DNA from 3 places in the Serratia sp. NCCP-200 genome. Region 2 is predicted to be linked to each of the others. Evidence: riboswitches for the same ligand, from Rfam matches in the RefSeq annotation. Region 2 holds a riboswitch; each other region holds the start of a gene.

Region 1 (10,523 bases), on a different contig from region 2:
GGCGCCGTCATCGCTCAGGTCATCGGCGTGCTGGTGGGCGTACAGATTGGTCTTGGCCATATTCCCCCTCAGTTGGCACTCCCGGCGCTGTTCGCCATTAACGCCCAGGCCGCCTGTGACTTTATCCCGGTGGGTCTGTCCCTGGCAGAGGCCAAGCAGGATACGGTACGTGTCGGCGTCCCTTCGGTACTGGTTGGGCGCTTCCTCACTGGCGCACCTACGGTCCTGATCGCCTGGGCCGCATCGGCCTTTATCTACCAATAAATTGCCCGGAGGAAAACCATGAGCACCATTTTCCAGACCACTATCACCCAGATTGGCGGCTGCGCCCGTGACGCACTGCTGGACAATATGCTGATCACCTTCCGCGAAGGCGCACCGGCAGATATTGAAGAGTACTGCTTCATCCACCAGCACGGCGAGACCGCCGGTGAATTACAAACCGGGGGCGTGATGGAGCTTGGCGATCGGCGCTACCCCATCACCGCCGTCGGAGAGGTTGCCACCCAGAACCTACGCGAACTGGGCCATATCACCGTACGTTTTGATGGAGAAACTCAGGCCGAATTCCCTGGCACGATCCACGTAACAGGCAGCACGCCCGCTGATGTCCCGTTAGGCAGCACACTGAAATTTATCGCATAAGGAGTAGATCATGTCTGAAGTAGCTGTAGTGATTGGCGGTGGCCAAACGTTGGGGGCTTTCCTGTGCCATGGCCTGGCTGAAGCGGGTTATCGCGTTGCGGTCGCCGATTTGAATGCCGACAACGCCAATCTGGTGGCACAGCAAATCAATCAGGAGTTCGGGGCCGATCGCGCCATCGGTTTCCAGGCCGATGCCACCGATGAGGCCAGCGTTATCGCGCTGGCTGGTGCGGTCGACCGGGCTTTCGGTCAAACCAACCTGTTGGTGTACAGCGCCGGGATTGCCAAAGCCGCGCCGATCACCGATTTCCCACTGGGGGATTTTGACCGCTCCTTGCAGGTGAACCTGGTGGGTTATTTCCTGTGTGCCCGCGAGTTCTCTCGCCTGATGATCCGCGACGGTATCGCCGGGCGCATCATTCAAATCAACTCTAAATCCGGCAAGGTCGGCAGCAAGCATAATTCCGGCTACAGCGCCGCCAAGTTCGGTGGCGTTGGATTGACGCAGTCGCTGGCGCTCGATCTGGCCGATTACGGTATCACCGTGCACTCCCTGATGCTCGGTAACCTGTTGAAGTCACCGATGTTCCAGTCGCTATTGCCGCAATATGCACAGAAGCTGGGCATCAAGCCTGAAGAGGTCGAGAAGTATTACACCGATAAGGTGCCGCTGAAACGCGGCTGTGACTACCAGGACGTGCTGAACACGCTGCTGTTTTATGCCAGCGACAAAGCCTCTTACTGCACCGGCCAGTCGATCAACATTACTGGCGGGCAGGTGATGTTCTGATTTACGGGCTGATAATTACAGATGTACCTAACAGCCCCTCACCCCCACCCTCTCCCACAGGGAGAGGGGGCCAGTACGGTGTCATAGTCAGGTATAGGACTCTATCTGAAGAACGCTAACCCCATATTTTGATACCGTGCCGTAGTTAAATACAGGAATAACGTTGTAGCACATTCGGTCCCCTCTCCCTGTGGGAGAGGGTTAGGGTGAGGGGTCGATCGCCGGACTCTCTCCCTTTATTTTCACACAGGAGAACAACCGTATGACCAGCGCACTCATTACCTTCGCCGTTATCGCCTGGCTGCTACAAATCGCCCTGGGTTGGTGGCAGCTACAGCGCTTTAACCGCGCGTTCGAGAGCCTATGCCAGTTGGGCACCGTTGGCGTTGGCCGCTCTGGGGGCAGGTTCAAACCCCGCGTGGTATTGGCACTGGCGTTTGACACCCAGCAGCGAGTATGTGGCAGCATGCTGATGCGCGGCCTGACCATCTTCGCCCAGCCGAAACAGCTCACGCAGTTACATGGCATGCACCAACAACAACTCTGCCCAGATGTGATCTTCCCCGAGGATCGGGCATGCCAAACTGCACTATCGTTAGCGATCGCACCGAAATCATGATATTTTCACATTAAAAGACATTACCTTTCATAGTGAACTATATCACCGAGAGGAATGGTAAACTCTTGTGAACAGGGATCTCTATGAAACCAAAGCAGCGGCAAGCCGCTATCCTCGAATACTTGCAGCGGCATGGCAAAACGGCAGTGGATGCCTTGGCAGAGCATTTCTCCACGACCGGCACCACCATCCGTAAAGATCTCACCTTGCTGGAAGAAGAAGGCGAGGTGATCCGCACCTATGGCGGCGTGGTGCTTAGCCGTGACGATGGCGATCAGCCCATCGATCGTAAAACCCATATCAATACCGAAAAGAAGCGCCAGATCGCCTATGCCGCCATCAAGCTGATCGATGATGGTGATTCGCTGATCTTTGACGCAGGCAGTACGGTATTGCAGATGGTGCCACATCTGGCGCAGTTCAATAACATCACCGTGATGACCAATAGCCTGACTATCGTTAACGCGCTGGTGGAACTGGATAACGATCAAACCATCCTGATGCCCGGCGGCACCTACCGTAAAAAATCTGCCTCCTTTCACGGCAGCCTGGCGGAGTCGGCATTTCAGCAGTTCAGCTTCGATAAGCTGTTTATTGGGGCCGACGGTGTCGACCTCAATGCGGGTGTCACCACCTTTAATGAGGTGCATAATGTCAGCAAGGCGATGTGTGAAGCCGCCAGCCGCATTGTGTTGCTGGTCGATTCCTCGAAGTTTGGCCGCAAAAGCCCCAACGTGGTGTGCGATCTGAGCGTCGTGGATACCCTGATTACCGATAACGGCATCAACCCGGATTACCTGGCTGCGCTGCAGGCCAAAGGTATCAATATCATTCTGGTAGGAGACCCCCTTGATGAGTAACGCCACTGCCCTGCTCAACTTTGCCCGTGAAACGCTGGAAATTGAGCTGACCGAAGCGCAACGCCTGCTGACTCGTCTGGATGACAATTTTGTCCATGCCTGCGAACTGCTGCTCAACTGCCGTGGCAAGGCGGTAATTTCCGGCATTGGTAAATCCGGCCATATCGGCAAGAAGATTGCCGCCTCGTTGGCCAGCACCGGCACCCCGTCGTTTTTCGTCCATCCGGCGGAAGCCTTGCATGGCGATTTGGGGATGATCGGCGCCGATGATGTGGTGATCTTCATCTCCTATTCAGGCCGCGCCAAAGAGCTGGATCTGATCCTGCCGCTGCTGGCAGAGAGCAAGATCCCCGTGATTGCCATGACCGGTGGCAAAGAGTCGCCGCTGGCACTGGGTGCTGCCTGTACGTTGGATATCAGCGTTGAACGTGAAGCCTGCCCGATGGGCCTGGCACCCACTTCCAGCGGAGTGACTACGCTGATGATGGGGGATGCATTAGCGATGGCCCTGATGCGCCAGCGCGGTTTTAATGCCGAAGATTTTGCCCGTTCCCATCCCGGTGGCAGCCTGGGTGCTCGCCTGCTAAATCGCGTCCATCACTTGATGCGTACCGGCGATCGCCTGCCGATGGTGCAAGAAAGTGCCAACGTAATGGAAGCCATGCTGGAATTGAGCCGTACCGGGCTAGGCCTGGTAGCCGTATGTGATGCACAGCAAAAAGTGGTGGGCGTGTTTACCGACGGTGACCTGCGCCGCTGGTTGGTGAAGGGTAATAGCCTCAATGACGGCCTCAGCCCGGCGATCACTCGCCCCGGCTACCGCTTGCCAGAACAGTGGCGTGCCGGGGAAGCCCTGGAAGCGCTGCACGAACAGCACATCAGCGCGGCTCCGGTGGTGGATATCGATGGCGTACTGGTAGGTGCAATCAACCTGCACGACCTGCATCAGGCCGGGATCGGCTGATATCACGTAGGGGGCGTAGCATGCTACGCCCGCTTAACTACCTTGGCGCGTAGCTTTCCCCCTCAGCAGCGTTACTTCCAGTCTGGATTGCCCTCAAACTGTTTCTTCAGCAACGCTTTCATCTGATCATCCGGTTTACCCAGCCATTGATATTTGGCGTATTGCTTCGGATGGTCGATGGCCTGCGGCTTATTGGGCACTTCAACCCGCACGCCCCAAGCCTGGGACTTGTCTGCTTTAAAAGCCACAATCATAAAGTTATTGGCGCAGTCATGCGGCTTGCAGATGTTACCGATCTGGTAGCTTTGCCCTTGCCAGGTGACGGTTTCGGCTGGTGTGGAAGTGCCGATCCCTTTGCGCGCCCAACCCGGTAACTGTGCCTGGCCCTTCACCATATTTTTCCAACTGGTTTGGTAGCCCGGTTGCTGGATCAGATCTGAGGCAGTGATAATCTGTTCGGCAAAACTGCCGGTGCTAAATCCAAGCAGGGTCGCAACCAAGGCTCCCAGCAACCTCTTTTTTCCTATCATGGTCTCCTCCCTCGGTAAATCAAAAGCGTAGCTCCAAGTAGCTCAGACCACAATTAAACGGGAAAGTTGGCTCAGCGTTTTTCGTCAGACAACCTGCCAATACCTTTTTTTGGTTGCCCCAACCCTGATTAGCCGCTTTCCTTCTTGGAAGCGGCGGTAAAATTTCTTCCGACATTTCTTCCGACATTTCTTCCGACATTGTGGCAACGTTTCTCAGCTTGTCACCCAATACCTTTGGTTAATGTCGCCACCAGTTTCGCCAGCATAAACTCAATCTCTGGCTCACCACCATGCATGGAAATGGTGTACCGGCCCAATACCCTGCCCCACCTCCAGGCTATCGGCCTGCTGTAAAGCCTGTTGCAGGTAGTTTTTTGCCGCAGCTACGGTATCGGCCCAATTTGGGTGGCGCGGGCGCAGAGCAGCCAGTGCCGCAGATAAGGTGCAACCGGTGCCGTGCGTGTGCCTGGTCGCTATGCGCGGCGCACTAAAGCGCTGCTCAAAGCCGGGGGTAAATAGCCAATCTGGGCTTTCCTCTTCACTTAGGTGGCCCCCCTTCATTAACACCGCCTGACAGCCCATCGCTAACAACGCCTGTCCCTGCTCGCGCATTTGCGATTCGTTTTGTGCCGGAGCGCAGGCCAGCAAAGCCGCCGCCTCTGGCAAGTTCGGCGTGATAATGGAAACCAACGGCATTAGCTCACGGCGGATGGACTCCACCGCTTCCGGTGCCAACAGCGGGTCACCACTTTTAGCCAGCATCACCGTATCCAGCACTACATAAGGCAGCTTGTAATGGCGTAGGCGCTCGGCCACCGCCTGCACGATGTCGGCATTAGCCAACATGCCGATTTTAGCGCTGTCGATACGCACATCGCTGAGTACCGAATCCAGTTGGGCGGCCACAAATGCCGGTTCGATATGATATACCGACTGCACGCCACGGGTGTTCTGCGCCACCAGCGCGGTGATCACGCTGGTGCCATAGGCCCCCAATGCGGAGAAAGCTTTCAGATCGGCCTGAATACCGGCTCCACCGCTAGGATCGGTGCCAGCGATGGTGAGAGCGTTAATCCGTTTCATAGCAGATCCTCCATGCGCAGTTGGTAGAGGGCATCCAGGAAGGCGGCAGTAAAGCTGCCAGGGCCAGAACACCGCGCCGTGGCCCTTTCACCACATAGCGCCATCACCCGGCAAGCGGTGGCAACGTTATCCAGCCGATCGCCCGGCAAACTGCAAAATGCTGTCACAACGGCCGAAAGCGCGCAGCCCGTCCCCACCACGCGCGTCATTAATACATCGCCACCGGTGACGGCCCAGTCTCGCTCACCATCGGTGATGTAGTCTGTCTCACCGGTGACGGCCACAATGGCCCCGCAATTACGCGCCAATACGCGTGCTGCGGGTAACGCCACCAGCGAGTCATCCTGGCTATCCATACCACGGGCGCTGGTCTGCAGGCCGCTCAAGGCAATGATTTCCGACGCGTTGCCACGGATCGCCGCAGGCCGCAGGGTGAGCAAGCGGCGGGCGAAGATTGCTCGGTATTCCAATCCCCCAACGGCAACCGGATCCAGTAACCAGGGCTTTTCAGCACGATTGGCAGCCTCGATGGCGGCTAACATCGACTCTGCCCGCGATGCGTGCAGGGTGCCGATATTGATCAACAGCGCATCAGCCACGCGGCTGAACTGCGCGGCCTCTTCCGGTTCCACCACCATGGCTGGCGAAGCGCCTAACGCCAGCAGCACGTTGGCCGTCAGCTCTTGCACCACTTCGTTGGTCAGGCAGTGGATCAATGGAGGTTGGCGTTTAAATTGGTTAAAGCAGGCCGCGGCACGGATGCCGGGTAACACATCAGGTCGAGTAAACATAATGCTCCCAACCGGCGTTCAAGAGGGCGGGTACCGGTTGAGATACCGCGACATCCCTACGCTGGCATAATCCAGATCAGGTAATACGGGTAATTTCTCAGCCCCTAGGGGCACCCCGAGTCGACGTTTGCCATTATTGAGGCTGTGGCCAGTGAGGTCAATCACGCGATAGCGTCAAAAAATAAAAAGGAGACGCCGTCTCCCCCAGATAATGTATAGTTCGCGTTTAACGGGGAAACCATGCTCACTCACTCATCTATCCGCCTTAACAAATACATTAGCGACAGCGGCATGTGTTCTCGTCGCTCTGCCGACCGCCACATCAAGCAAGGCAACGTTTCCATCAACGACAAGTTAGCCTCCTTGGGTGCTCAGGTATTGGTCGGGGATGTGGTGACAGTTAACGGCCAGCCGATCGAACCGCGTGATGCGGACGATCTAGTGCTTATCGCACTGAATAAGCCTGTTGGCATCATCACCAGCATGGGGAAGCACGTGCGGGATAACATTGGTGATTTCGTTAATCACACCAGACGCGTCTTTCCCATCGGGCGCCTGGATAAAGACTCCCAAGGGCTGATTTTCCTGACCAATGACGGCGAACTGGTCAATAAGATCCTCCGTGCTGGCAACAATCACCAAAAAGAGTATCTGGTGACCGTCAACAAACCGGTGACCGATGAGTTTATTCAGGGCATGAGTGCGGGCGTCCCCATCCTGGGCACGGTGACTCAAAAATGCTTAGTAGAGAAAGAAGCCCCGCAGGTGTTTCGCATCACCCTGGTGCAAGGGCTTAACCGCCAAATCCGCCGCATGTGCAAATATTTTGGTTATAAAGTCATCAAGCTTGAGCGCGAACGTATTATGAACATCGCTCTGCAAGGGTTGCCGATGGGCGAATGGCGGGATTTTACCGCTGATGAACGGATCGAGTTATACGAGCTGATTGAACACTCCTCGTCTGAGGATATTTCCGCCCCCGCTTCAATAACGCCAGATTTAAGCGACAGTAGCGTTACTCCAACTCCGGCAATCACTGATTAACCTGATTGCGTTATTCCAGAAATGGGGCGTACCGATAGCGATCCGTCCTCACTGAAGGGTCTGCATTTTTCTTGAAAATCCGCACCTTCCTACCTTTACCTCTCATTCCGTTCGAAATTGCAATCAACCTCTCAAAACAGCCGATAATTATCAGTTGATCTTGTTTTCATTCGGCTCTATCTTCTCGCATCCGGGTACATGTTGCGGCTCGCTGGATGCGGTCTATCCCTCCTCCCCTTTCCGTCTACCAAACGGATTTATGACTCTTTTCTTGTCAGAGTTACCACACGGCATTTGATAAATTTCGGTAAACATGAATTCAACGGTTAAAGATACCTTGGCAGCGCGTGACGTCACCCTAACCCCGTGGACAGGCTTTTATTTCCTGCAGTCGCTGCTGATCAACTTCGCCCTCGGCTACCCATTTAGTCTGCTGTATGCCGTGGCGTTCAGTTGTGTGTTACTGCTGCTGTGGCGCCTCAGCCCGCGCTTGCAAAAGAGTGTGATCGGGCTGTGTAGCCTCATCGCCGCCATGTATTTCCCATTTTCTCAGGCCTATGGCTCGCCCAATTTTAATACCCTGCTGGCGTTACACTCGACCACGGTGGAAGAGTCCAGCGAGATATTGACCATCTTCCCGTGGTACAGCTATCTGGTGTCCCTGTTTATTCTGGCACTGGGTATTATCGCATTGCGCCGTAAGCCAACCCCGAAAGGCGCTTGGAACACCCTCCAGAGCTTATGTCTCACCATCAGCGTGGTCTGCTTTTTTGTCACGCCAGTACAGAATCTGGCGTACGGTGGCGTGTTTAAATTGACCGACTCTGGTTATCCCGTGTTTCGTTTCGTCAGAGATGTGATCGCCAATAACCAGGAAGTGATTGATGAAAAAGCCCGTATGCAGGCGTTTTCACAGCTGAAAGATTCCTGGAACGTGCTGGCGGTGAAACCGAAATATCATATCTACATGGTAGTGATCGGCGAAAGCGCGCGGCGAGATGCCTTAGGGGCGTTTGGTGGGCACTGGGACAATACCCCCTTCGCCAGCCACGTAAACGGTACTCTGTTGCTTAACTATATTGCGGCCAGCGGCTCAACACAGAAATCGCTCGGCTTAACGTTAACCCGTGTCATTAACGGCAAACCGCAGTATCAGGATAACTTCGTCACGTTGGCCAATCGGGCAGGTTTTCAGACCTGGTGGTTCTCCAACCAAGGCCAAATTGGTGAATATGACACCGCTATCGCCAGCATTGCCAAACGTGCCGATGAAGTGCAGTTCCTGAAAAACGGTGATTTTGAAGCGGATAAGAATACCCATGATGAAACGCTGCTCAAAATGACCGCTCAGGTTTTTGCCGCCCCGAGCAGCACTAACCCGCAGTTGATCGTCTTGCACCTGATGGGTTCACATCCGCAAGCCTGCGACCGGACTCAGGGGAAGTACGCGGACTTTGTGCAATCCAAAGAGACCTCCTGCTATCTTTACTCCATGACGCAAACTGACAACCTGCTGAAACAGCTCTATCAGCAGTTACGCGACACCGGGGAAAGTTTCTCAATGGTCTACTTCTCCGATCACGGTCTGGCGTTTAAAGAGCGCGGTACCCAGGTGCAATATCTGGCCCACGATGACCAGTTTCAGCAAAATTTTCAGGTCCCCTTTATGGTGCTTTCCAGCGATGACACCGCACACCGCCTGATTAAAGCCCCTCGTTCGGCCAATGACTTCCTGACCTTTTTCGCCTCGTGGACCGGGATCAAAACCAAAGAGCTGACGCCGAAATACTCGTTTCTTTCCGAGCAAAAAGCCGGCCCCGTCTATATCACCAACTTTAAGCTCAAGAAGGTGGACTACACCCATTTGCCGACGGATATCTTTGAAACACAAACGCGCTGAGGTGTAACAAGGTAGCCTTTGCATCTCGGGCCACTTCGTCTGTAATATGAAGCAGTTAAAATGAAAGAGCCTGTTGACCAATGAAAAAACTGACTTTTCTGCCTCTCATTGTCCTAACAGTGGCGCTGACGGGTTGCACCAGTGACTACATTATCACGACTAAATATGGCGATATCCTACAGGCTCACGGTGAACCTGACACTGACCGCAGTAGCGGTATGACCAGCTATACCGGCATGAACGGCGACTATCATCTGATCAATACCAATGATATTTCCGGAATAGTAAAAAAATAGCCTTCCCTGCGGCTGTGTGACTTTTATCGGTTCCTTCAGAAACCATACGTGCAAAATTGGCATTCGCGCTCATCAAGTGGCTGTTCTACTATCAATAGATAACCCGCCTGGTGAGCGAATTTAGATGGCAACTGCGATTACTCCTACTATGCACAAAGCCTTGCCATGGATTGCAGCGGTTGCATATTTTATGCAGGCCCTTGATACCTCAATACTCAACACTGCGCTGCCAAAGATGGCGGCAGACTTACATGAATCACCGTTGAGCATGGAGTCGGCAGTGATTTGCTATGCCCTCAGCTTGGCGCTTTTCATCCCGGCTAGCGGCTTTCTCTCCGACAAGTTCGGCACCAGAAACGTATTTATCTTTGCCCTGACCTTCTTTTCTATCGGCTCCTTGTGCAGCGCCAGCTCCACATCCTTGTTCTGGCTGGACGTATCCCGGGTTCTTCAAGGGGTTGGAGGAGCCATGATGGTTCCCGTCTCCAGGCTGACGCTGATAAAGTCGTTTGATAGAAAAGATTTTCTCAAGGCGCTAAACACATCTACCCTTTTAGGGCTGGCGGGCCCCTTCCTTGGCCCAGTGCTAGGTGGGTTTTTAGTCGAAAAGTTCACCTGGCACTGGATATTCCTGATTAACGTGCCTATCGGTATTCTGGGGATCATATTCAGCCTGAAATTCATGCCGAATATTCGTGGCAAATCGACAGACCTGGACGTCAAGGGGCTGGTTTTGGTTTCCCTGGCGTTTATTATTACGACCTTAAGCCTTGAAATGATGAGTGATGGCGAAGGCATACACTACCCTATCTTATTGTTCATCCCAGGGGTGCTGCTGCTGTATGTGTACGTCACTCATGCCAGAAAAAACCTCAAAGTTTTTCACAAAAGCTCGATCTTTCCTCTCGAGTTATTCAAGGTAAAAACCTTTAGTATCGGGTTGGCAGGCAACTTTGCATCACGCTTGGGGGCGCAGGCCATACCTTTCCTGCTCCCTTTAA
Region 2 (10,523 bases):
TAATGATCTCAAGGAAATCACGGGTCAGTAAGCCACGGTTAGAACCGATCGGCGCGCCAAGTGGCATCACGGCGGCACAACCCGCTTCTTCCAGCCGCTTACACAGCACCGGATCGGCACCGCAGTAAGGCAGCACCACAAAGCCCTGTTTGACCAGGGTTTCCGCCGCCTTGAGCGTTTCGATCGGATCTGGCAGCAGGTATTTCACTTCTGGGTGAATTTCCAGTTTGACCCAGTGAGTCCCCAGTGCTTCACGCGCCAGCCGGGCGGCAAACACCGCCTCATCTGCCGTTTTTGCCCCTGAAGTGTTGGGCAGTAATTTCACGCCCAACCGTTGCAGCGGTGCCAGAATGGCGTCATTCCCGCCTCGCAGGTCGACGCGTTTCATCGCCATAGTGACCAGTTGTGAGCCGGAGGCTTGTAGCGCAGCCAGCATTAATTCGGGCGTGGCGAATTTCCCCGTGCCGGTAAACAGGCGTGAGGTAAAGGTGGTATCGGCGATTTGCAGCATGTCAGCCTCCGGCAATCGCTTGAAACAGCAAGATGTCATCACCGTCCTGCACCTGACGGGTGGCCCAGTCGCTGCGTGGAATGATGACCTGGTTGATCGCCAATGCGCTGCCTGGCTGGTGGCGTTCCAGCCGTTCGAGCAATGTGCCAATGCTTAACGGCTGCTCCAGCTCCAGCGGTTGATCGTTGAGGGTGATCTTCATGCTGGCTCTCCGCAGAGGGGGCAGGTGCTGGCTTTGCTCAATTGCAGGGTGCTCCAGCTTTGCTGCTTACCGTCGAACAGGCGCAGCTTGCCGCTAAGGGAAGAGGGTAGCCCAGCCAGCATTTTTATCGCTTCCAGCGCCTGCAGCGTTCCGATCACACCGACGACCGGGCCGAGCACGCCCGCCGTGCGGCAGTTGCGCTGCGGTTCGGTTTGTTCCGGGTAGAGGCAGGCATAACAGCCATGAGCATAAGGCGGTTCGATAACCAGCAACTGGCCGCTGAACCCCACCGCGCTGCCGCTGATCAACGGCACGCTGGCTTGGATGCAGGCGGCATTCACCGCATGACGGGTGGCCATGTTGTCGCTGCAATCGAGCACCAGATCGGCACGGGCGACCGCATCGCTCAGCGTAGCCCCTTGCAGGCGTTGCTCCAGCGCGATCGACTCCACCAGAGGGTTCAGTGCTTGCAAGTGGTGCTTCGCCAACTGAGCCTTGTTGGCGGCGATATCACCAGTGCGGTACAGAATTTGCCGTTGCAGATTGGTGAGGTGTAGCTGGTCATCATCGGCCAACAGCAAGATACCAACGCCAGCGGCAGCGAGATATAGCGCCGCCGGAGAGCCTAGTCCCCCCAACCCGACGATCAGCACCGTGGCTTGTTTCAGCTTTTCCTGCCCCTCGGGGCCGACGTCTTCCAGCAGTAGCTGCCGGCTGTAGCGCAAGAACTCTTGGTCATTGAGCATCGCGCGACTCCTTGCCTTCAATCAGTTGCAGCAGCGTTGCCGTAGCGGCGCGCCAGTCTGGTGCCTGGGTGATGGCGCTGACCACCGCCACGCTGCCAACGCCGCAAGCCAGCACGGCGGGGACGCGCTCGATGCTGATCCCGCCAATGGCGACTGTTGGATACTGCTGTAATCCCGCGACGTGGCGTTGCAACTCGGCCAAGCCTTGCGGTTCAGAGGGCATATCCTTGGTTTGCGTTGGGAAGATATGCCCCAGTGCGATATAGGAAGGTTTGACGGCGAGCGCCCGGGCCAGCTCGGCATCGTCATGGGTGGAAACGCCCAAGCGCAATCCTGCACGATGGATAGCTGCCAGATCGGTGGTGTCCAAATCTTCCTGCCCCAGGTGGACGCCGTAGGCATCATGCTTAATCGCCAACCGCCAATAATCATTGATAAACAGCCGGGCCTGATAGCGCTTGCCAAGGGCAATGGCGGCGGCAATGTCCGCCTCTACTTGCTCGTCTGGCAGATCTTTGATGCGTAGCTGGATAGTGGTAACGCCTGCCTCCAGCAGGCGGGCGATCCATTCAACGCTGTCGACAACCGGGTATAAACCCAGCCTGTGCGGTGTTGCAGGGAAGGGAGAGGTGAGGTTAGTCATTATTTATCTCCTCCTGCAAATTGGCCGCGCTGTGGTAGAGCTCGCTGCCGCGTGAGCGGAATTCAGCCGACATTTTCTCCATCCCGGTTAGTTGCACTTCGATCGGTTTGGCTGCCTCTTGTGCGGCGGCATAGTCACGCACTTCCTGGGAGATTTTCATGGAGCAGAACTTCGGCCCACACATGGAGCAGAAGTGGGCGATCTTGCCGGATTCTTGCGGCAGCGTTTCGTCGTGATAGGCGCGGGCGGTTTGTGGATCCAGCGCCAGGTTAAACTGATCTTCCCAACGGAACTCAAAGCGCGCCTTGGACATGGCGTTATCGCGGATCTGTGCGCCCGGATGGCCTTTTGCCAAGTCGGCGGCGTGAGCGGCGATCTTGTAAGTGATCAGCCCCTGTTTCACGTCTTCTTTGTTAGGCAGCCCCAGGTGTTCCTTCGGCGTCACGTAGCAAAGCATCGCACAGCCGAACCAGCCGATCATTGCCGCGCCGATCCCGGAGGTGAAATGGTCGTAACCCGGTGCGATATCGGTAGTCAATGGCCCCAGCGTGTAGAACGGTGCTTCATGGCAATGTTCCAGCTCCTCGGTCATGTTGCGGCGGATCATCTGCATCGGCACGTGGCCTGGGCCTTCGATCATCACTTGCACATCATATTCCCAGGCAATCTTGGTCAATTCGCCCAGCGTATGCAGCTCGGCAAATTGCGCTTCGTCATTGGCATCCTGGATCGAGCCCGGGCGCAGGCCGTCGCCGAGTGACAGCGAGACATCGTAAGCGGCGCAAATTTCGCAGATCTCGCGGAAGTGCTGATAGAGGAAGTTTTCCTGATGGTGCGACAGGCACCACTTCGCCATGATCGAGCCGCCACGGGAGACAATGCCGGTCAGGCGTTTGGCGGTCATTGGCACATAGCGCAGCAACACCCCGGCGTGAATGGTGAAGTAATCGACGCCTTGCTCAGCTTGTTCCAGCAGGGTATCGCGGAACATTTCCCAGGTCAGGTTTTCCGCTACGCCGTTCACCTTCTCCAGCGCCTGATAGATCGGTACCGTACCAATCGGCACCGGGCTGTTGCGCAGGATCCATTCACGGGTTTCGTGGATATAACGGCCCGTGGAGAGATCCATCACGGTGTCAGCGCCCCAGCGGGTTGACCACACCAGCTTCTCGACCTCCTCTTCGATCGAAGAGGTGACCGCCGAGTTGCCGATATTGGCATTCACCTTCACCAGGAAATTACGACCAATAATCATCGGCTCGGATTCCGGGTGGTTGATGTTGGCGGGGATGATGGCGCGGCCAGCGGCCACTTCCTGGCGCACAAATTCCGGCGTGATATTTTCCGGTAGATTGGCGCCCCAGCTTTGGCCGGGATGCTGGTGGCGCAGCACTTCACCACGAATGCGCTCACGGCCCATATTTTCGCGAATGGCGATAAATTCCATCTCTGGGGTGACAATACCGGCGCGAGCGTAATGCAACTGCGTAACGCATTTACCCGGCAGGGCTTTGCGGGGCAGCGGCAGGTGCTCAAAGCGCAGATGGTCTAACCCAACATCCGCCAGCCGTTGTTGCGTGAAGCCGGAACTGACGCCGCTTAACGCTTCGGTATCGGCACGTTCGGCGATCCAGTCCGCTCGCACCTTGGCCAAGCCACGATGTACGTCGATCAACGCTTGCGGATCGCCATACGGCCCTGCGGTGTCATACACCGGAATGGCTTCGTTCTGTTCATATTGGGGCTGGTCTTTGTTGCCGCCAATCAGCGTCGGGCTGAGCTGGATCTCACGCATGGGTACCTGAATATCGCTGCGCGACCCTGCGAGATAGATCCGCTGTGAGTTAGGGAAGGTAACGCCTTGCAGAGAGTCGATAAAATCTTGCGCTTGGTCACGCTGCTGTTTACGGGCACGAGGTTGGTTCACGGTAGACATAGCAAATTCCTATCAGTGTAGTGATGTGTGGAAAATTGCTTGTCTGGAGCTCGGAGGGAGTAATGATGGTAGCCGGTAAGGCAGGCACAGCCCCTGGCGGGAGCATCTTGCCTATGGCGATAGATTACTCTTGTTCCCTTCGCGGGTATTAACCCGATCAGGTTCCGCGGATCCCGAATTAACGGTCTCAGCCTGGCCAATTTAATGAAAAATCAGCGCTAGGCACTCCGACAAGAGCCCTCAGTATAAGAGGGTAAACAAAAACTACAAGCCATCCCCCGTCATCTTTCAAGCCGTAGCGTTGTTGGCTGCCTAGCTACGGCTTGAAATCTATGGGGGGATAATTAGGCTGGATGAGACATAGATTCAGTATTATTGGTGCCAGGCTGGCCCTGCTGCCAGGTTTCTGTCGCCAGTTGGATCAATTGATCTTCCAAGGCGAAACGTGATGCCAGGGCTTCGCCGATATCTGACAGCGCCTGATTGAGTTCTTCACACACGTCATCGATATCGACTTCTGTGTAGCGGTCGTGGAACGCCATCACGGCTTCGGTATTGGCCTGTAATTTGGGGTAGAACTTGGTGGCTAGCGCCATTTTGGGGCTGGCGGATCCTTCCACTTGTTTGATAATTTTGTCATAAATGTGAAAATGCCCGGCAGAGAGATAATCCACCAGATTATGGCAAAAGTTCTCCAGCGCTTTTTCATTGAGCGGCGTATGCTTTTCTTTGTTGGGTTTAATGCCGACTAAACTGCAGTAGGCAACCAGTAGCTGCTTGCGTGCCTGCAACCATTGATCGACTAATTCGTTACTGCCACCAACGCGCTGAGTCAGGCTTTCCAATCGGTTGAGCATGGTTGACTCCGTGTGTAAGAGAAAGAAAAAGTGGTAAGTTAATAAAATGTAACAAAGAGCATTCCTAGATTGCCAGTGAAGCAGAGGTTGTGCAACAACATATGGAACTTGCATTAACGGGTAACGAAAATGGCTGGTGGATCGTCAGCCATGAAAGCAAAATTTGGTTACCAAACGGTGAATTGCCGTTTGGTTCTGCCGCATTATTTTCCTTACAAGGCCGACCGGCTCGGCAAATTGGCGAATGGGAGGGGGCACCGGTCTGGCTGGTGCGCCAGCCGATGCCGAAAGAGATGGGATCGGTGCGGCAACTGCTCAGTCTCGATCGCGGCCTGTTCCAACTGGCCGGGCGCGGCGTACAGCTGGCCGACTTTTATCGCTCGCACCGGTTCTGTGGCTACTGCGGTCATGAGATGCACCTTAGCCGCACCGAAAGCGCTTGCCTGTGCGACAACTGTCGCGAACGTTATTACCCGCAGATTGCCCCTTGCGTAATTGTCGCTATCCGCCGCAATGATGAGATCCTGCTGGCACAGCATGTGCGTCACCGTGGGGGGATCCATACCGTGCTGGCGGGGTTTGTGGAGGTGGGGGAAACCCTGGAGCAGGCCGTAGCGCGCGAGGTGATGGAAGAAAGTAATATCGCCATTACCAACCTGCGTTACGTGACTTCGCAACCCTGGCCGTTCCCTCATTCGCTGATGATGGCGTTTATGGCCGAGTATCAGGGCGGTGAACTGCGCCACGATCCTAAAGAGTTGCTCAATGCGGGCTGGTATCGCTATGACCAACTGCCGCTGCTGCCACCGCCTGGTACCGTGGCGCGCCGCCTGATCGAGGACACCGTGGCGCTGTGTCGGGCAGAATAATGTACAATGTCGGCAGATAATCAAGGGAGCCCAAGAAATGAATGAGTTGAAGAACGATCGCTACCTGCGCGCGCTGCTGCGCCAGCCGGTGGATCTCACCCCTGTATGGATGATGCGCCAGGCCGGTCGTTATTTGCCAGAGTACAAAGCCATCCGTGCTCAGGCCGGGGATTTCATGTCGCTGTGCAAAAATGCCGAACTGGCCTGTGAGGTGACATTACAGCCCCTGCGCCGTTATGCGCTGGACGCCGCCATCCTGTTCTCCGACATTCTCACCATTCCCGATGCCATGGGGCTTGGGCTCTATTTCGAAACCGGGGAAGGCCCGCGTTTTTCTTCGCCAATCACCTGCCGTGCCGATGTGGAGAAGCTGCCTGCATTCGATCCGGAAGACGAGCTGGGCTATGTCATGAACGCGGTGCGCACCATCCGCCGTGAATTGAAGGGTGAAGTGCCACTGATCGGTTTCTCCGGCAGCCCATGGACGTTGGCGACCTATATGGTCGAAGGCGGCAGCAGCAAGGCATTCACCAAGCTGAAGAAAATGATGTACGCCGAGCCGCAGACGCTGCATTTGCTGCTGGATAAGCTGGCAGACAGTGTGATCCTGTATCTCAATGCCCAAATCAAAGCCGGGGCGCAGTCCGTAATGGTATTCGATACCTGGGGCGGCGTGCTGACGGGCCGTGATTATCGCGAATTCTCACTGCACTATATGCATAAAATCGTCGATGGCCTGCTGCGTGAAAATGACGGACGCCGGGTGCCGGTGACGCTGTTCACCAAAGGCGGCGGCCAGTGGCTGGAAGCGATGGCGGCCACCGGTTGCGATGCGTTGGGCCTGGATTGGACCACCGATATTGCCGATGCGCGCCGCCGTGTGGGCGATAAAGTCGCGCTGCAGGGGAATATGGATCCTTCCATGCTATACGCCGCACCGGAACGCATCGCCCAGGAAGTGGAAACCATTCTGGCCGGTTTTGGCCAGGGCGAAGGTCATGTCTTCAATCTTGGCCACGGTATTCATCAAGACGTGCCACCGGAACATGCCGGGGCCTTCGTTGAAGCGGTGCATGCGCTGTCGGCCAAATACCACCGCTAAACCGCAAGGAGACGCTGTGATCGATACTCAGGCTCTGCGCGCCGAACAGCTAAGGCGCGCCGGGGAAGTCATTCGACACGATGATTTTTTGCAAGACCCACCGGCGTTTATCGCCGGTGCGGACGTCGGTTTTGAACAAGAAGGCGCGGTAACACGCGCCGCCATTGCTATCCTGCGCTATCCTTCACTCGAGCTGGTGGAGTATCAGATCGCCCGTATCAGCACCACCATGCCCTATATCCCCGGATTTCTCTCGTTTCGCGAATACCCTGCGCTAATCGCCGCTTGGGAGCAACTGCAACAGAAGCCCGACCTGATCTTTGTCGATGGCCATGGCATTTCCCATCCGAGACGTTTGGGGGTCGCCAGCCACTTTGGCCTGCTGGTCAACGTGCCAACCATTGGCGTGGCCAAGAAGCGTTTATGTGGTAAATTTTCCCCGCTGGACGCTACCGTTGGCTCGCTGGCCGCGCTGGAGGACAAGGGCGAACAGCTGGGATGGGTATGGAGAAGCAAAGAGCGTTGTAATCCGTTATTTATCGCCACGGGCCATCGCGTGAGCACCGACAGCGCTTTGGCCTGGGTGCAACGCTGCATGGCAGGCTACCGCTTGCCGGAGCCCACGCGTTGGGCCGATGCCATTGCCTCACGTCGTCCGGCCTTTGTACGCTGGTTACAGCAGCATCCAGAGGTGTCGTAATGAGCGATTTCGGGTACACTGCGCGGCAGATAATGAGTAAGAGAGTAGACAATGCTACGTAACCCGATTCATTTACGCCTGGAAAAGCTGGAAAGCTGGCAGCATTTGACCTTTATGGCCTGCCTGTGCGAGCGTATGTACCCGAATTACCAGATGTTCTGCCTGCAGACGGAATTTGGTGACCCGGCCGTTTATCGCCGTATCCTGGACTTGGTCTGGGAAACGCTGGTGGTGAAAGACGCCAAGGTCAACTTTGACAGCCAACTGGAAAAGTTGGAAGAGGCGATCCCGTCGGCAGAAGATTACGATCTTTATGGCGTTTACCCAGCGATCGATGCCTGCATCGCATTAGGGGAATTGATCCATTCGCGCCTCAGCGGAGAGACGTTGGAGCACGCCATTGCCATCAGCGAAACCTCAATTCGCACCGTGGCGATGTTGGAAATGACCCAGGCTGGCAAAGAAATGACCGACGAAGAGCTGAAAATTTTGCCTGCCGTTGAGGAAGAATGGGACATTCAATGGGAGATTTTCCGCCTGTTGGCCGCCTGCGAAGAGCGTGATCTGGATCTGATCAAAGGGTTACGATCTGACCTGCGCGAGGCCGCGGTGAGTAACATTGGGATAAATTTAACGCAATAAGGCAAGAAAACGTGATTTAACGTCTGATTTGTCGTGCCTTAAGGCTTCACATCCGCACCCTGTCTGGTCTACATTTGGGGGGCGAAAAAAAAGTGGCTATCGGTGCGTGTATGCAGGAGAGTGCTGTCCATCGGCATATCCGTCGCACTCGATGCTTTGCAAACGATAAACACACTGTAAGGATAACTTATGAACAAGACTCAACTGATTGACGTAATCGCAGAGAAGGCTGACCTTTCCAAGGCTCAAGCTAAGCTGGCTCTGGAATCTACCCTGGCTGCCATTACTGAGTCCCTGAAAGAAGGTGATGCAGTACAATTGGTTGGTTTCGGTACTTTCAAGGTAAACCATCGTAGCGAGCGCACTGGCCGCAACCCACAGACTGGTAAAGAAATCAAAATCGCAGCAGCTAACGTGCCTGCGTTCGTTTCTGGTAAAGCACTGAAAGACGCGGTTAAGTCTTAATCGCGTGTTCCAGAAAGGTTTAAACAGGGGGGCGTTGGCGCCCCTTTTGTTTATTCAACGGGCACTCATGGCGGCTACGGTTGTCGCTGCCTTGAGTGCTTGTAGTTTCCGTTCTGCCCCGCCAACCTTTACCGCCAGCGGCTTTGTGGCCGATCAGGGGGTAATGCGGGTGTGGAGGATGGATGACGGCCAGCAGCGGCCAGTGGCGCTGTTGAGTGTCTACAGCCCTTATCGCGGGCCGGGTACCGTCACAACGCTGTATGAATATCAGCATGGTGTGTTGTACCAAATCAAACGCAACGATGCGGATGGCGATCGCGACTCTATTCAACTGCGTTTCACCGCCAACGGTACCGTCAGCTTTATGCAGCGCCAACTGGCCACTCAGCGCCAGAAACTCTCCAACGATGAAGTTGTGCTCTATCAATATCAGGCCCGGCGGATACTGGAATTGAGCGATGCGCTTAATGCCGGTCGAGTACGGCTGTTACAAGGGCACTGGCAGCAAGGCGCGGTGAAGCTGTGCAACGGCGAAGTTGTGAAGCCGGGTTTGGACCAACAGGCTGAAGAGTGGATCATGCGGCGTGCGGCCAACAGCAGTCAGCCAGTGAACGTAGCCTGGTTAGATGGGCCGGAAGGTCGTGAGCTGTTATTGGTGGCAAATAATGACTTCTGCAGTTGGGAACCCACCAAAGACACCCTTTAGCGCATAAAAAAGGCCCTGCGAACAGAGCCTGCTGGTATCTCAAAGAGTTGTTATTGCTCGCGTGCGATAGCGCGGTAGCCGATATCCTTGCGGCAGAAACTGTCTTGCCACTGAATACCTTCCGCTAGCTGATAGGCTAACTGCTGAGCCTGAGCCACCGTTGTGCCCAAAGCCGTAACGCATAGCACACGCCCGCCGTTGGTCACGACGTCATTTCCTTGCATACGCGTTCCGGCATGGAACACTTTGCCATTGGCATCTTCTTGCTGAGGCAAGCCGTGGATCACATCCCCTTGGCGATAATCCGCAGGATAGCCGCCAGCCGCCAATACCACGCCGAGAGCAGGGCGTTCATCCCACTCGGAAGTTTTCTTATCCAGCTTGCCTTCGGCCCCTGCCAGGCAGAGTTCAACCAGATCGGAGCGCAGGCGCAGCATGATCGGCTGAGTTTCCGGGTCGCCAAAGCGACAGTTGAATTCGATCACCTTGGGTTGACCATCCTCAGCAATCATCAGGCCAGCGTACAGGAAGCCAACATAGGTGTTGCCTTCCGCCGCCATGCCGCGCACGGTTGGCCAGATCACTTGGTCCATTACGCGCTGGTGGATTTCATCCGTCACCACTGGCGCTGGCGAGTAGGCGCCCATGCCGCCGGTATTCGGGCCAGTATCGCCGTCACCGACACGTTTATGATCCTGGCTGGTGGCCATTGGCACCACGTTCTCGCCATCGACCATGACGATAAAGCTGGCTTCTTCGCCTGTCAGGAACTCCTCGATCACGATGCGATGCCCGGCGTCGCCAAACGCATTACCTGCCAGCATATCTTGAATGGCGTCTTCGGCTTCCTGTAACGTCATCGCGACGATCACGCCTTTGCCTGCCGCCAGGCCGTCTGCCTTGATAACAATCGGCGCGCCTTGGCTGCGTACGTAGGCCAAGGCAGGTTCCACTTCGGTAAAGTTCTGGTAGGCAGCGCTTGGGATAGCGTGGCGAGCCAGGAAATCCTTGGTAAAGGCTTTGGAGCCTTCAAGCTGTGCTGCGGCCTGTGACGGGCCAAAGATTTTCAACCCGGCGGCCTTGAAGGCATCTACCACGCCGATCACCAGCGGCGCTTCCGGGCCAACGATGGTCAGATCGATGG
Region 3 (10,523 bases), on a different contig from region 2:
TCCACTGCGTGCCGATATTGCCGCGCGTGGCTTCGACATTCTGTGTGTACGTGAGTTAACCGGCGGCATCTACTTCGGCCAACCCAAAGGCCGTGAAGGCCAGGGCATGCATGAGCGCGCCTTTGATACCGAGGTCTACCACCGTTTTGAGATCGAACGCATCGCCCGTATCGCCTTCGAATCCGCCCGCAAACGCCGCAATATCGTCACCTCGATTGATAAAGCCAACGTGTTGCAAAGCTCCATCCTGTGGCGTGAAGTGGTGACTCAGGTAGCCAAGGATTACCCAGATGTGTCGCTGTCGCACATGTATATCGACAACGCCACCATGCAGTTAATCAAAGACCCGTCCCAGTTCGACGTGCTGCTGTGCTCCAACCTGTTCGGCGACATCCTGTCCGACGAATGCGCCATGATCACCGGCTCGATGGGCATGCTGCCTTCCGCCAGCCTGAACGAACAAGGCTTTGGCCTGTACGAACCAGCCGGTGGTTCCGCACCTGACATCGCGGGCAAAAACATTGCCAACCCGATCGCGCAAATTCTGTCTGCCACCCTGCTGCTGCGTTACAGCCTGGGTGCCGATGAAGCCGCAGATGCGATCGAACGCGCCATTAATCAGGCGTTGGAACAGGGCTACCGTACCGCCGATCTGGCCGGTGCCGGCAAAGCCATCGGCACCAATGAAATGGGCGATATCATTGCCCGCTTCGTGGCTGAGGGGGCGTAAATCATGGCCAAGACCTTATATCAGAAATTATACGATGCCCACGTAGTGCATGAAGCGCCAAACGAGACGCCGCTGCTGTATATCGATCGTCATCTGGTGCATGAAGTGACCTCCCCACAGGCTTTCGACGGCCTGCGTGCCATGGGCCGCAAAGTGCGTCAGCCGGGCAAGACCTTTGCCACCATGGATCACAACGTTTCGACCCAGACCAAAGACATCAACGCCAGCGGCGAAATGGCCCGCATTCAGATGCAGGAGCTGATCAAGAACTGCGCAGAGTTCGGCGTCTCACTGTATGACCTGAACCACCCCTTCCAGGGTATTGTGCACGTGATCGGCCCTGAGCAAGGCATGACGCTGCCGGGCATGACCATCGTCTGTGGCGACTCCCATACCGCCACGCACGGTGCCTTTGGCTCGCTGGCGTTCGGTATCGGTACTTCGGAAGTGGAACACGTGCTGGCAACCCAAACCCTGAAGCAGGGCCGCGCCAAGACGATGAAGATTGAAGTCACCGGCGAGGCCGCAGAAGGTATCACCGCCAAAGATATCGTGCTGGCCGTGATCGGCAAAACCGGCAGCGCTGGCGGTACTGGCCACGTCGTTGAATTTTGTGGCAAAGCGATCGAAGCGTTGAGCATGGAAGGCCGCATGACGCTGTGCAACATGGCGATTGAGATGGGTGCCAAAGCTGGCCTGGTTGCGCCAGACGACACCACCTTCAATTACCTGAAAGGCCGCCAGTTCGCTCCTACCGGGGAAAACTGGGAGCAGGCCGTGGCCTACTGGCGCACCATGAAGTCCGACGCCGAAGCCAAATTCGATACCACCATCACCCTGCAGGCGGAAGATATCGCACCACAGGTGACCTGGGGTACCAACCCTGGGCAGGTTATCGCGGTCGATCAGGCGATCCCAACCCCCGATTCCTTTAGCGATCCGGTGGAACGTGCCTCGGCTGAAAAAGCGTTGGCCTATATGGATCTGAAACCCGGCATCAAGCTGACCGACGTCGCCATCGACAAAGTGTTTATCGGCTCTTGCACCAATTCACGTATCGAAGATCTGCGTGCCGCAGCCGCCATTGCCAAAGGCCGTAAAGTAGCCGCAGGCGTGCAGGCGATTGTGGTGCCTGGCTCCGGCCCGGTCAAAGCGCAGGCGGAAGAGGAAGGTCTGGACAAGATCTTTATCGAAGCCGGTTTCGAATGGCGCCTGCCGGGCTGCTCCATGTGCCTGGCGATGAACAACGATCGTCTGAACCCTGGCGAACGCTGTGCCTCAACCAGCAACCGTAACTTCGAAGGGCGTCAGGGCCGCGGTGGGCGTACTCATCTGGTCAGCCCGGCGATGGCTGCCGCTGCCGCCGTTACCGGCCATTTTGCCGACATCCGTGAATTGCATTAAGGAGCACCAGCGTGGCTAAATTTACTCAACATACCGGCTTAGTGGTGCCTCTGGACGCGGCCAACGTCGATACCGACGCCATTATCCCGAAGCAGTTTCTGCAGAAAGTCACCCGCACCGGTTTCGGCCAGCACCTGTTCAACGACTGGCGCTTCCTGGACGATGCGGGCCAGCAGCCAAACCCTGAGTTTGTGCTGAACCTTCCGCGCTATAAAGGGGCCAGCATCCTGTTAGCCCGGGAAAACTTTGGCTGTGGCTCATCCCGTGAGCACGCACCATGGGCACTGACCGATTACGGCTTCAAGGTGGTTATTGCACCAAGCTTTGCGGATATCTTCTATGGCAACTCGTTCAACAACCAGCTGCTGCCGGTCACGCTGAGCGAGCAGGATGTGGATACGCTGTTTAAGCTGGTGGCAGAGCACGAAGGCACTGAGTTCGTGGTCGATCTGGAAAACCAGACGGTGAATGCCGGGGGCAAAAGCTACCCGTTTGAGATCGACAGCTTCCGCCGCCACTGCATGATTAACGGTTTGGACAGCATTGGCCTGACGTTGCAGCATGAAGCGGAGATTTCCCGCTACGAGGCGCAGCAACCGGCGTTTCTGAACTAATTTCGCTTAGGGGCGCAGCTCACTCGCTGCGCCCTTCTAGATTTCTTCTAAATCACCAATAACCCAGCCACTTCCACCATACTCCCCCGATCAGTGCCCAGATCAGCAGGTTGACCACGCTCATGATAAAGCCGGTTTTCCACCATTCCCCCAGGGTGGCATAACCCGACCCAAAGATGATCGGCGCGGTACCGGTGGCATAATGTGTTAACGACATCATCAGTGAAGACGAGAAGGCCAGGATCAAGCCAAGCAGAGCCGGAGGCGCACCAAGGGCAATACCTGCGGCAAAGAACGCGGCGAACATGGCGGTCACGTGCGCGGTGGTGCTGGCAAAGAAGTAATGCGAATAGAGATAGACGAGCGTTAACAAAATGGTCCCCCCGACCCAGCTCATCCCCATATGATCGATACCCGAGCCTACCGTTTGTGACAGCCAGCCAATCAGACCCAGTTTACCGAGATAGGTCGCCATCATCACCAAGGCGGCAAACCAGACCACGGTATCCCAGGCCCCTTTGTGCTTCAGCACGTCGTCCCAGCTCAGTACGCCGGTTGCCAGCAGGATCGCCAGGCCAATTACCGCAGCCGTCGTCGGGTTAACTGCCAGTGCAGGGCCAAAAATCATCGCCGGAACCCCGGCCCACAGCATCAGCAACAGAGCAAACACGCCCAGCGTGATTTTCTCTGGCAGGGTTATCCGCCCCAGAGTTTGCAGCTTATCCTGTGCAAACAATGGCGCATCCGGGGTGCTTTTGATTTCCGGTGGATACAGCAGATAAACCACCAGCGGCATGACGATAAGCGAACAGATCGCCGGTACCAGCGCCGCTACCGCCCACATGCCCCAGGTGAGTTCGAACTCGGAACCGGCCCCTTTGGCGATCAGATTGACAATCAGCGGGTTAGGCGCAGTTGCGGTGATAAACATCGCCGAGGTAATCGGGTTGATGTTGTAGTTCACCAGCGAGAGATAGCGGCCAATCTTGCCGGAGGTATTCAGCTCGGGCTTGGAGCCAAAACTGTCCGCTATCGATTTCATTATCGGGTGGATAATCCCGCCGCCACGGGCGGTATTGCTCGGCGTAACCGGGGCCAGCACGGTTTCCGCCAGGGTTAACGCATAGGCGATCCCCAGCGTTTTTTTGCCAAACAGCGAGATAAAGTAGTAACCAATGCGCGACCCCAGGCCGGTTTTATTCAGGCTCAAAGAGATCATGATTGAGAAACCGATCAGCCAGATGAGTTGGTTGGAGAACCCACTCAGTGCATCGTCCAGCGCGGCCCCCGGCTTGCCAGGGTTGGTCACTCCGGTCACAGCCACCAGCGCAATGGCAATGATGGATACGGCGCCGATCGGCATCGCCTTGCCGATAATGGCAATGATGGTCCCGATAAACAGTGCCAGCAAATGCCAGGCATTCGGTGCCACCCCTTCTGGAACAGGGATCACAAACCAGATCAGCAAAGCGGCGATAACGGCACAGAGGGAGGGAACGGGTTTGAGCGGCGTTAGTTTATCCATAACATACCCACTTTTATCAACGGGATCGGCATCTTAATAGCAAGATGGATAAGAGCGTGAAGCTCACGCTCTGAGTCCGTTTATCTTAGTGAGAATGGAGCGGTTTCCTCAATGATATGTATCAACTAACCGGGTGTTACAGCTCACACTTCACGAACTTTGGCACACATCCACAGCGCCAGGATGGCAAGCAGAGTAATCAGGTAGTAAACCGCATAGTGCCCAAAGTTTTCTACCAGCGCGCCTTGCAGTACACCGGCCAGGATCACCCCTGTCGAAATGCTGTTGGTAAACATGGTGGTCGCGGCACCAGGCCGCCCCGGCATCAGATCCTGAAAATACAACATGCCGATCCCGGCAATAATGCCGATAAACACCGCGTTGAACAGCTGCAATACCATCAGGGCCGACTGGAACTTGAACAGCACCAGCCCGGCATAAAACAGCACGCCTGCCGCCACAGCAAACAGCATCATATTGCGTTTGCCAAAGCGTTTGACGTAATAACCCGCCAGCAGCATAGCCGGGATTTCCAGCCCGGCTGCGGTGCCCATCAGCCAACCTGCCAGCCGTTCAGGCAAGCCCAGATCGGCGGTGATGTACAGCGGCATATCGATGATATACATGGTGTTGCAGGTCCACATCAGCATCGAAGCCACAAACAGCAGACGCACATCGGGATCGCGCCAGGCGCTGATTGGCGCAATAGGCGGAGAATCTACGCTGATCTCAACGTCGGCACGGGGCACCGAAGGCAATATCAGCCACACCAACAGCACGCTGACGGCAAAAATCAGCGCCGCAATCATAAACATCACGGTAAAGCCGTAGTTCAGTGCCAACATAAATGACAGCGGCGGACCGATCACCCAGGCCAGTGAAAGCTGAGCACGCATCACCGAACTGAACATCACTACTTCACGTGCCGAGCTGTCCGCATACTCACGCGCCAGGGCAAAAATCTGTGGCATGGCGGTATTGGCAATCGCGGCCAGCAGTACACCTACGGTGATCAACGTCAGATAATCACGGTTGAACGCAAACAACAGGCTGTTGGCCAGGGCCATGGCACAGCATACCAAGATCAGCTTGCGCCGATCGCCACGGGTATCCGAACGCTTGGCCAACAGGAAGCTGACGATGATCCCGGCGATGGCATTCACGGTATAGAACATGCCTACCCATAGCGGCCGCACCTTTACCTCAGTGGTCAGAAACAGGCTCAGCGTGGGGGCTTGCAGCGCTCCGGCAATACCGGTCAGGAAGGCTATTAGCAGGAAGGCGGCAAAAACGGGATTAAAACGGCGCGGTAACCAGCGTCTGAAACTCATAGCGATATCCCTATCCAGAAATAAAGAAGGCTATGCTACAGAAGGAAAATTGCCGAAGGAAGTAAAGACGGCAGATAAAAATGCCAGTGGGTAACCCCACTGGCTGGTGAAAAGCACCATTACTCAGAATCACTTTTGCGGTGAACGTCAGATACGCTCACGGTATTGCTTGTCGCTCAGCGTGGCGATGTGCCACTGGGTCAAGTGGGCCAGCATCTCCAGCCGCGCCTGTTCAGGGACCACCTGCAGCCAATCGGCCTGCTGGCGGCGGATAGCGGTGAAATAACGCTGATAAAACTGTTTAGTTAACAGAACCGTCATTTGTTATCCCTCCGCTGATTCAACTGCCCTCATTATCGGCGTAATATAGGGAAAGATAAATTGACGACTTGATGCCAGAGAGTTCCTCTTTTATGTCCACCTCACGCCTGCAACAACAGTTCATCCGCCTGTGGCAACGCTGCCATGGCCAAACCACCGAAACCACGCTGCAAGAGTTGGCAGAGGTGCTCAGTTGTTCCCGCCGCCATGTTCGTTCGCTGCTGGGAGCCATGCAGCACGAGGGTTGGCTTACCTGGCAGGCTGAGTCCGGCCGGGGTAAGCGTTCGCTGCTCAGCTTCCACTACACCGGATTGGCACTGCAACAACAACGCGCCGAGGAGCTGCTGGAACAGGATCGCATCGACCAACTGGTCCAACTGGTGGGCGATAAAGACGTAGTACGCCAAATGCTGCTTTCCCAACTGGGGCGCAGCTTCCGCCAGGGGAAACATATCCTGCGCGTGCTCTACTATCGTCAGCTTTACAACCTATTGCCCGGTTCGGCACTGCGTCGTTCAGAAACCCACCTGGCAAGACAGATTTTCAACGGCCTGACACGGGTAAATGAGGAAAATGGGGAACTAGAGCCCGATCTTTCACATCATTGGCAAACGCTCACCCCTTTACACTGGCGCTTTTATCTTCGCCCGGCGATCCATTTTCATCATGGCCGTGAGCTGGAAATGGAAGATGTTATCCATTCACTCAACCGCCTGATCCCACAACCGCTATTTTCACATATCGACAGGATCGTCTCGCCTACGCCCTATGTCATCGATGTACATCTGCACACGCCGGACTATTGGCTGCCCTGGCTGCTGAGCAGCGTACATGCCATGATCCTGCCGCGCGAATGGCAGAACCTGCCGGATTTTGCCCGCCATCCGATTGGCACCGGCCCCTATCGGGTGATACACAACAACCAAAGCCAGATGAAAATTCATGCCTTTGACGACTACTTTGGCTATCGTGCCCTGATCGATGAGGTCAACATTTGGGTATTACCCGAAATCACCGAAGAGCTGGCGCACTCCGGCGTACAGTTGCAAGGGGATGATACCGGAAGGAACGAGCTGGAAAGCCGCCTCGAAGAAGGCTGTTATTTTCTGTTGTTCGACCAGCGTTCGGCACTGGCGGCCAATCCGGAAATCCGCAGTTGGCTGAGCGAACTGATCAACCCGATAGCGCTGCTCAGCCACGCCGGGCCGCTCTACCAGCGTTACTGGGCTCCGGCCTATGGCATTCTCCCGCGCTGGTTGCATAACCGCGTGCTGGGGCAGCAGCCCAAGCCTGCGGGCTTAACCGAATTGACCCTGACCTTCTATAACGAACACTCCGAGTTCCACGCAATCAAGCAGGCTATCGCCTCTCTACTAGCCGAACAGGGTATCAAACTCAATGTGCAGGCCGTGGATTATGAAGTCTGGCATAAGGGCAAGGCGCAAAGCGATCTGTGGTTAGGTAGCGCCAACTTCACCCTGCCGCTGGAATTTTCACTGTTTGCCACGCTGTACGAACTACCGCTGATACAACACTGTCTGACGGAGGATATCGCGCAGGATGCCGCTCAGTGGCGGGAAAACCGACTGTCCATGGCCGAGTTTTGCCAGCGCCTGGTCAGCAGCCATCAGTTGCATCCTTTATTCCACCACTGGTTGCAACTGCATGGTCAACGCAGCATGCGTGGGGTACGGATGAATACCCTCGGCTGGTTCGATTTTAAATCTGCGTGGTTTGCGCCGCCGGAAGCATAATCGCCTTTCACCCACGCCGCTTAGCCTCTACAATAGCGCCGACTCAACGGGGTGCGGAGAACCCGCCAATTTTTGGCCAACGGTTTTCCGCTGAGAGCACACCCGTCGAACCTGATCCGGTCAATACCGGCGGAGGGATTTGAGCATGGCGAGTTAACCTTCGTTAACCCAGCCCTCAGATACCTTTGCCCCTTTATTATTAGGAGTGCAAAGTGGTCAAAAAATACCTGCCCTGTTTATTATTGCTAGCGGCGATGCCGGTCCTGGCCAAGCCAACGCTGACGGTCTACACCTACGACTCTTTCGCTGCCGACTGGGGCCCGGGCCCTGCGGTAAAAAAAGCCTTTGAGGCCGAATGTGACTGCGAATTGAAATTCGTGGCGCTGGAAGACGGCGTGTCGTTACTCAACCGCCTGAGAATGGAAGGCAAGAACAGCGCCGCCGACGTGGTTTTGGGCCTGGACAACAACCTGCTGCAAGCCGCGCAGCAAACCGATCTGTTCACCGCCAGCCAAGTCGATACTAGCAAGCTCACCGTTCCCGGTGGCTGGCACAACCAGACCTTCGTTCCCTACGACTATGGCTACTTTGCTTTCGTCTACAACAAAGACAAGCTGAAGAACCCGCCGACCAGCCTGAAAGAGTTGGTGAGCAGCGATCGCCCCCTGAAGATCATCTATCAGGATCCGCGTACCAGCACACCTGGCCTTGGCCTGCTGCTCTGGATGCAGAAAGTGTATGGCGACGAAGCACCGCTCGCCTGGCAACAGTTGGCGAAGAAAACCGTCACCGTGACCAAAGGCTGGAGTGAAGCCTACGGCCTGTTCCTGAAAGGGGAAGGCGACATGGTACTGAGCTACACCACCTCCCCCGCCTACCATCTGATCGAAGAGAAAAAAGACCTCTATGCGGCGGCCAGCTTCAGTGAAGGCCACTACCTGCAAATCGAAGTCGCTGGCAAGCTAAAGGCCAGCAAACAGCCAGAACTGGCCGAGCGCTTCATGCAGTTTATGGTCTCCCCGGCCTTCCAGAACACCATTCCCACTGGCAACTGGATGTACCCGGTGATCAAGACGGAACTGCCCGCCGGTTTCGAACAGATCACCGTGCCGCAAACGGCATTACAATTCAGCGCCGAGGAAGTGGCACAACAGCGTGGTAACTGGATCCGGGCATGGCAAACCGCCGTCAGCCACTGATCCCCCGCTGGTTATGGCCGGGGCTGATGGCCGCCGGTCTGATCCTGCTGATCGCGTTGGCGGCCATGGGCTCGCTGTGGCGTCATGCGCCGGAAAGCGATTGGCGTAGCCTGTGGCAAGACAGCTACCTCTGGCACGTAGTGCGCTTTACCTTTTGGCAGGCACTGCTCTCCGCCGTGATCTCGGTAGTGCCTGCCATCTGGCTGGCCCGGGCGCTTTACCGACGGCGCTTCCCTGGCCGCACCCTGCTGCTGCGCCTGTGCGCCATGACGCTGGTGCTGCCGGTGCTGGTGGCGGTGTTTGGCATGCTGAGCGTCTACGGCAGGCAAGGCTGGCTGGCAACGCTGTGTGGTTGGCTGGGCGTGAACTACAGTTTTTCGCCTTATGGCCTGCAAGGTATTCTGCTGGCGCATCTGTTCTTTAATATGCCACTGGCCACCCGCCTGCTGCTACAGGCGCTGGAGAACATTCCCACCGAGCAGCGACAACTGGCCGCACAGCTGGGAATGAACGGCTGGCAGCAGTTCCGCTTTGTGGAATGGCCTGCGTTACGCCGCCAGATCCTCCCCAGTGGGGCCCTGGTGTTTATGCTGTGTTTTGCCAGCTTCGCAACCGTGCTGTCGTTGGGCGGCGGGCCTCAGGCCACCACCATAGAGCTGGCGATCTATCAGGCCTTGAGTTACGACTACGATCTCAGCCGCGCTGCGCTGCTGGCGCTGATCCAACTGGCTTGTTGCCTGGGGCTGGTGGTGCTCAGCCAGCGTTTGAGCCAGGCTCTACCGGTTGGCCATACCCACGCCCAGCGCTGGCGCGATCCGCAGGACAGCCTGGGACGACGCATTAGCGATACGCTATTGATTGCCGCAGCGCTATTGTTGCTGTTGCCTCCGTTGCTGGCGGTGATCATCGACGGTGCCAACCAAACGCTGGTCACCGTGCTGCAACAGCCCATTCTCTGGCAGGCCCTGTTCACCTCACTGCGCATCGCACTTGGGGCGGGTATTTTATGTGTCGTATTGACCATGATGCTGCTGTGGAGCAGCCGTGAACTGAAGCTGCGGCAACGGGCCGCCTGGGGCCAAACGCTGGAACTGAGCGGCATGGTGATCCTGGCGATGCCGGGTATTGTGCTGGCTACCGGTTTCTTCCTGTTGCTAAGCGATACCACTGGGCTGCCGCAGTCGCCGTATGCGCTGGTGATCCTCACCAATGCGTTGATGGCGGTGCCCTACGCGCTGAAAGTGCTGGAAAATCCGATGCGCGATCTAGCCGAGCGTTATAATCCGCTCTGCTTATCGCTGGATATCCACGGCTGGCAGCGGCTGCGCTGGATCGAGCTGAAAGCATTGCAACGCCCGCTGGCGCAGGCTTTGGCTTTTGCCTGTGTGCTGTCGATTGGCGATTTCGGCGTGGTAGCGCTGTTCGGCAACGAGCAGTTCCGTACTCTGCCTTTTTATCTCTATCAGCAGATTGGCGCATACCGTAGCAACGATGGGGCCGTGACCGCCCTGCTGCTACTGCTGCTCTGTTTCCTGCTGTTTACTCTGATTGAACGTTTACCGGGCCGCCATGCTGACGCTTGAAAAACTGACCTATCTGTACGAACACCTGCCGATGCGTTTTGACCTGCGCATTCAGCCGGGAG

The links. Region 2 has a riboswitch for thiamine pyrophosphate ahead of thiC (phosphomethylpyrimidine synthase ThiC). Riboswitches for the same ligand answer to the same signal wherever they lie in the genome.
Region 1: linked by a shared signal. The riboswitch ahead of thiM (hydroxyethylthiazole kinase) and the one ahead of thiC (phosphomethylpyrimidine synthase ThiC) in region 2 are both predicted to bind thiamine pyrophosphate.
Region 3: linked by a shared signal. The riboswitch ahead of thiB (thiamine ABC transporter substrate binding subunit) and the one ahead of thiC (phosphomethylpyrimidine synthase ThiC) in region 2 are both predicted to bind thiamine pyrophosphate.

What each region holds. Positions count from the first base shown of each region.
Region 1 covers NZ_BAAKUJ010000001.1:211,919-222,441, reverse strand. The annotation lists gene srlE (PTS glucitol/sorbitol transporter subunit IIB) at 1-264, shown strand, start outside; gene srlB (PTS glucitol/sorbitol transporter subunit IIA) at 283-645, shown strand; gene srlD (sorbitol-6-phosphate dehydrogenase) at 656-1,435, shown strand; gene gutM (transcriptional regulator GutM) at 1,698-2,054, shown strand; gene srlR (glucitol operon DNA-binding transcriptional repressor SrlR) at 2,138-2,914, shown strand; gene gutQ (arabinose-5-phosphate isomerase GutQ) at 2,907-3,878, shown strand; gene AC6HVW_RS01035 (inhibitor of vertebrate lysozyme family protein) at 3,950-4,408, opposite strand; gene thiD (bifunctional hydroxymethylpyrimidine kinase/phosphomethylpyrimidine kinase) at 4,691-5,491, opposite strand; gene thiM (hydroxyethylthiazole kinase) at 5,488-6,282, opposite strand; TPP riboswitch at 6,319-6,410, opposite strand; gene rluF (23S rRNA pseudouridine(2604) synthase RluF) at 6,523-7,326, shown strand; gene AC6HVW_RS01015 (phosphoethanolamine transferase) at 7,640-9,226, shown strand; gene AC6HVW_RS01010 (YgdI/YgdR family lipoprotein) at 9,307-9,522, shown strand; gene AC6HVW_RS01005 (MFS transporter) at 9,647-10,523, shown strand, end outside.
Region 2 covers NZ_BAAKUJ010000013.1:2,378-12,900, reverse strand. The annotation lists gene AC6HVW_RS24825 (thiazole synthase) at 1-511, opposite strand, end outside; gene thiS (sulfur carrier protein ThiS) at 513-713, opposite strand; gene AC6HVW_RS24815 (HesA/MoeB/ThiF family protein) at 710-1,459, opposite strand; gene thiE (thiamine phosphate synthase) at 1,449-2,102, opposite strand; gene thiC (phosphomethylpyrimidine synthase ThiC) at 2,095-4,038, opposite strand; TPP riboswitch at 4,156-4,278, opposite strand; gene AC6HVW_RS24800 (Rsd/AlgQ family anti-sigma factor) at 4,383-4,895, opposite strand; gene nudC (NAD(+) diphosphatase) at 4,997-5,764, shown strand; gene hemE (uroporphyrinogen decarboxylase) at 5,802-6,866, shown strand; gene nfi (deoxyribonuclease V) at 6,883-7,566, shown strand; gene AC6HVW_RS24780 (YjaG family protein) at 7,618-8,208, shown strand; gene hupA (nucleoid-associated protein HU-alpha) at 8,398-8,673, shown strand; gene AC6HVW_RS24770 (DUF1481 domain-containing protein) at 8,741-9,379, shown strand; gene purD (phosphoribosylamine--glycine ligase) at 9,430-10,523, opposite strand, start outside.
Region 3 covers NZ_BAAKUJ010000005.1:262,986-273,508, forward strand. The annotation lists gene leuB (3-isopropylmalate dehydrogenase) at 1-730, shown strand, start outside; gene leuC (3-isopropylmalate dehydratase large subunit) at 734-2,134, shown strand; gene leuD (3-isopropylmalate dehydratase small subunit) at 2,146-2,748, shown strand; gene AC6HVW_RS17765 (DASS family sodium-coupled anion symporter) at 2,801-4,273, opposite strand; gene AC6HVW_RS17770 (sugar efflux transporter) at 4,417-5,604, opposite strand; gene sgrT (glucose uptake inhibitor SgrT) at 5,752-5,925, opposite strand; gene sgrR (HTH-type transcriptional regulator SgrR) at 6,018-7,679, shown strand; TPP riboswitch at 7,717-7,835, shown strand; gene thiB (thiamine ABC transporter substrate binding subunit) at 7,892-8,878, shown strand; gene thiP (thiamine/thiamine pyrophosphate ABC transporter permease ThiP) at 8,854-10,461, shown strand; gene thiQ (thiamine ABC transporter ATP-binding protein ThiQ) at 10,448-10,523, shown strand, end outside.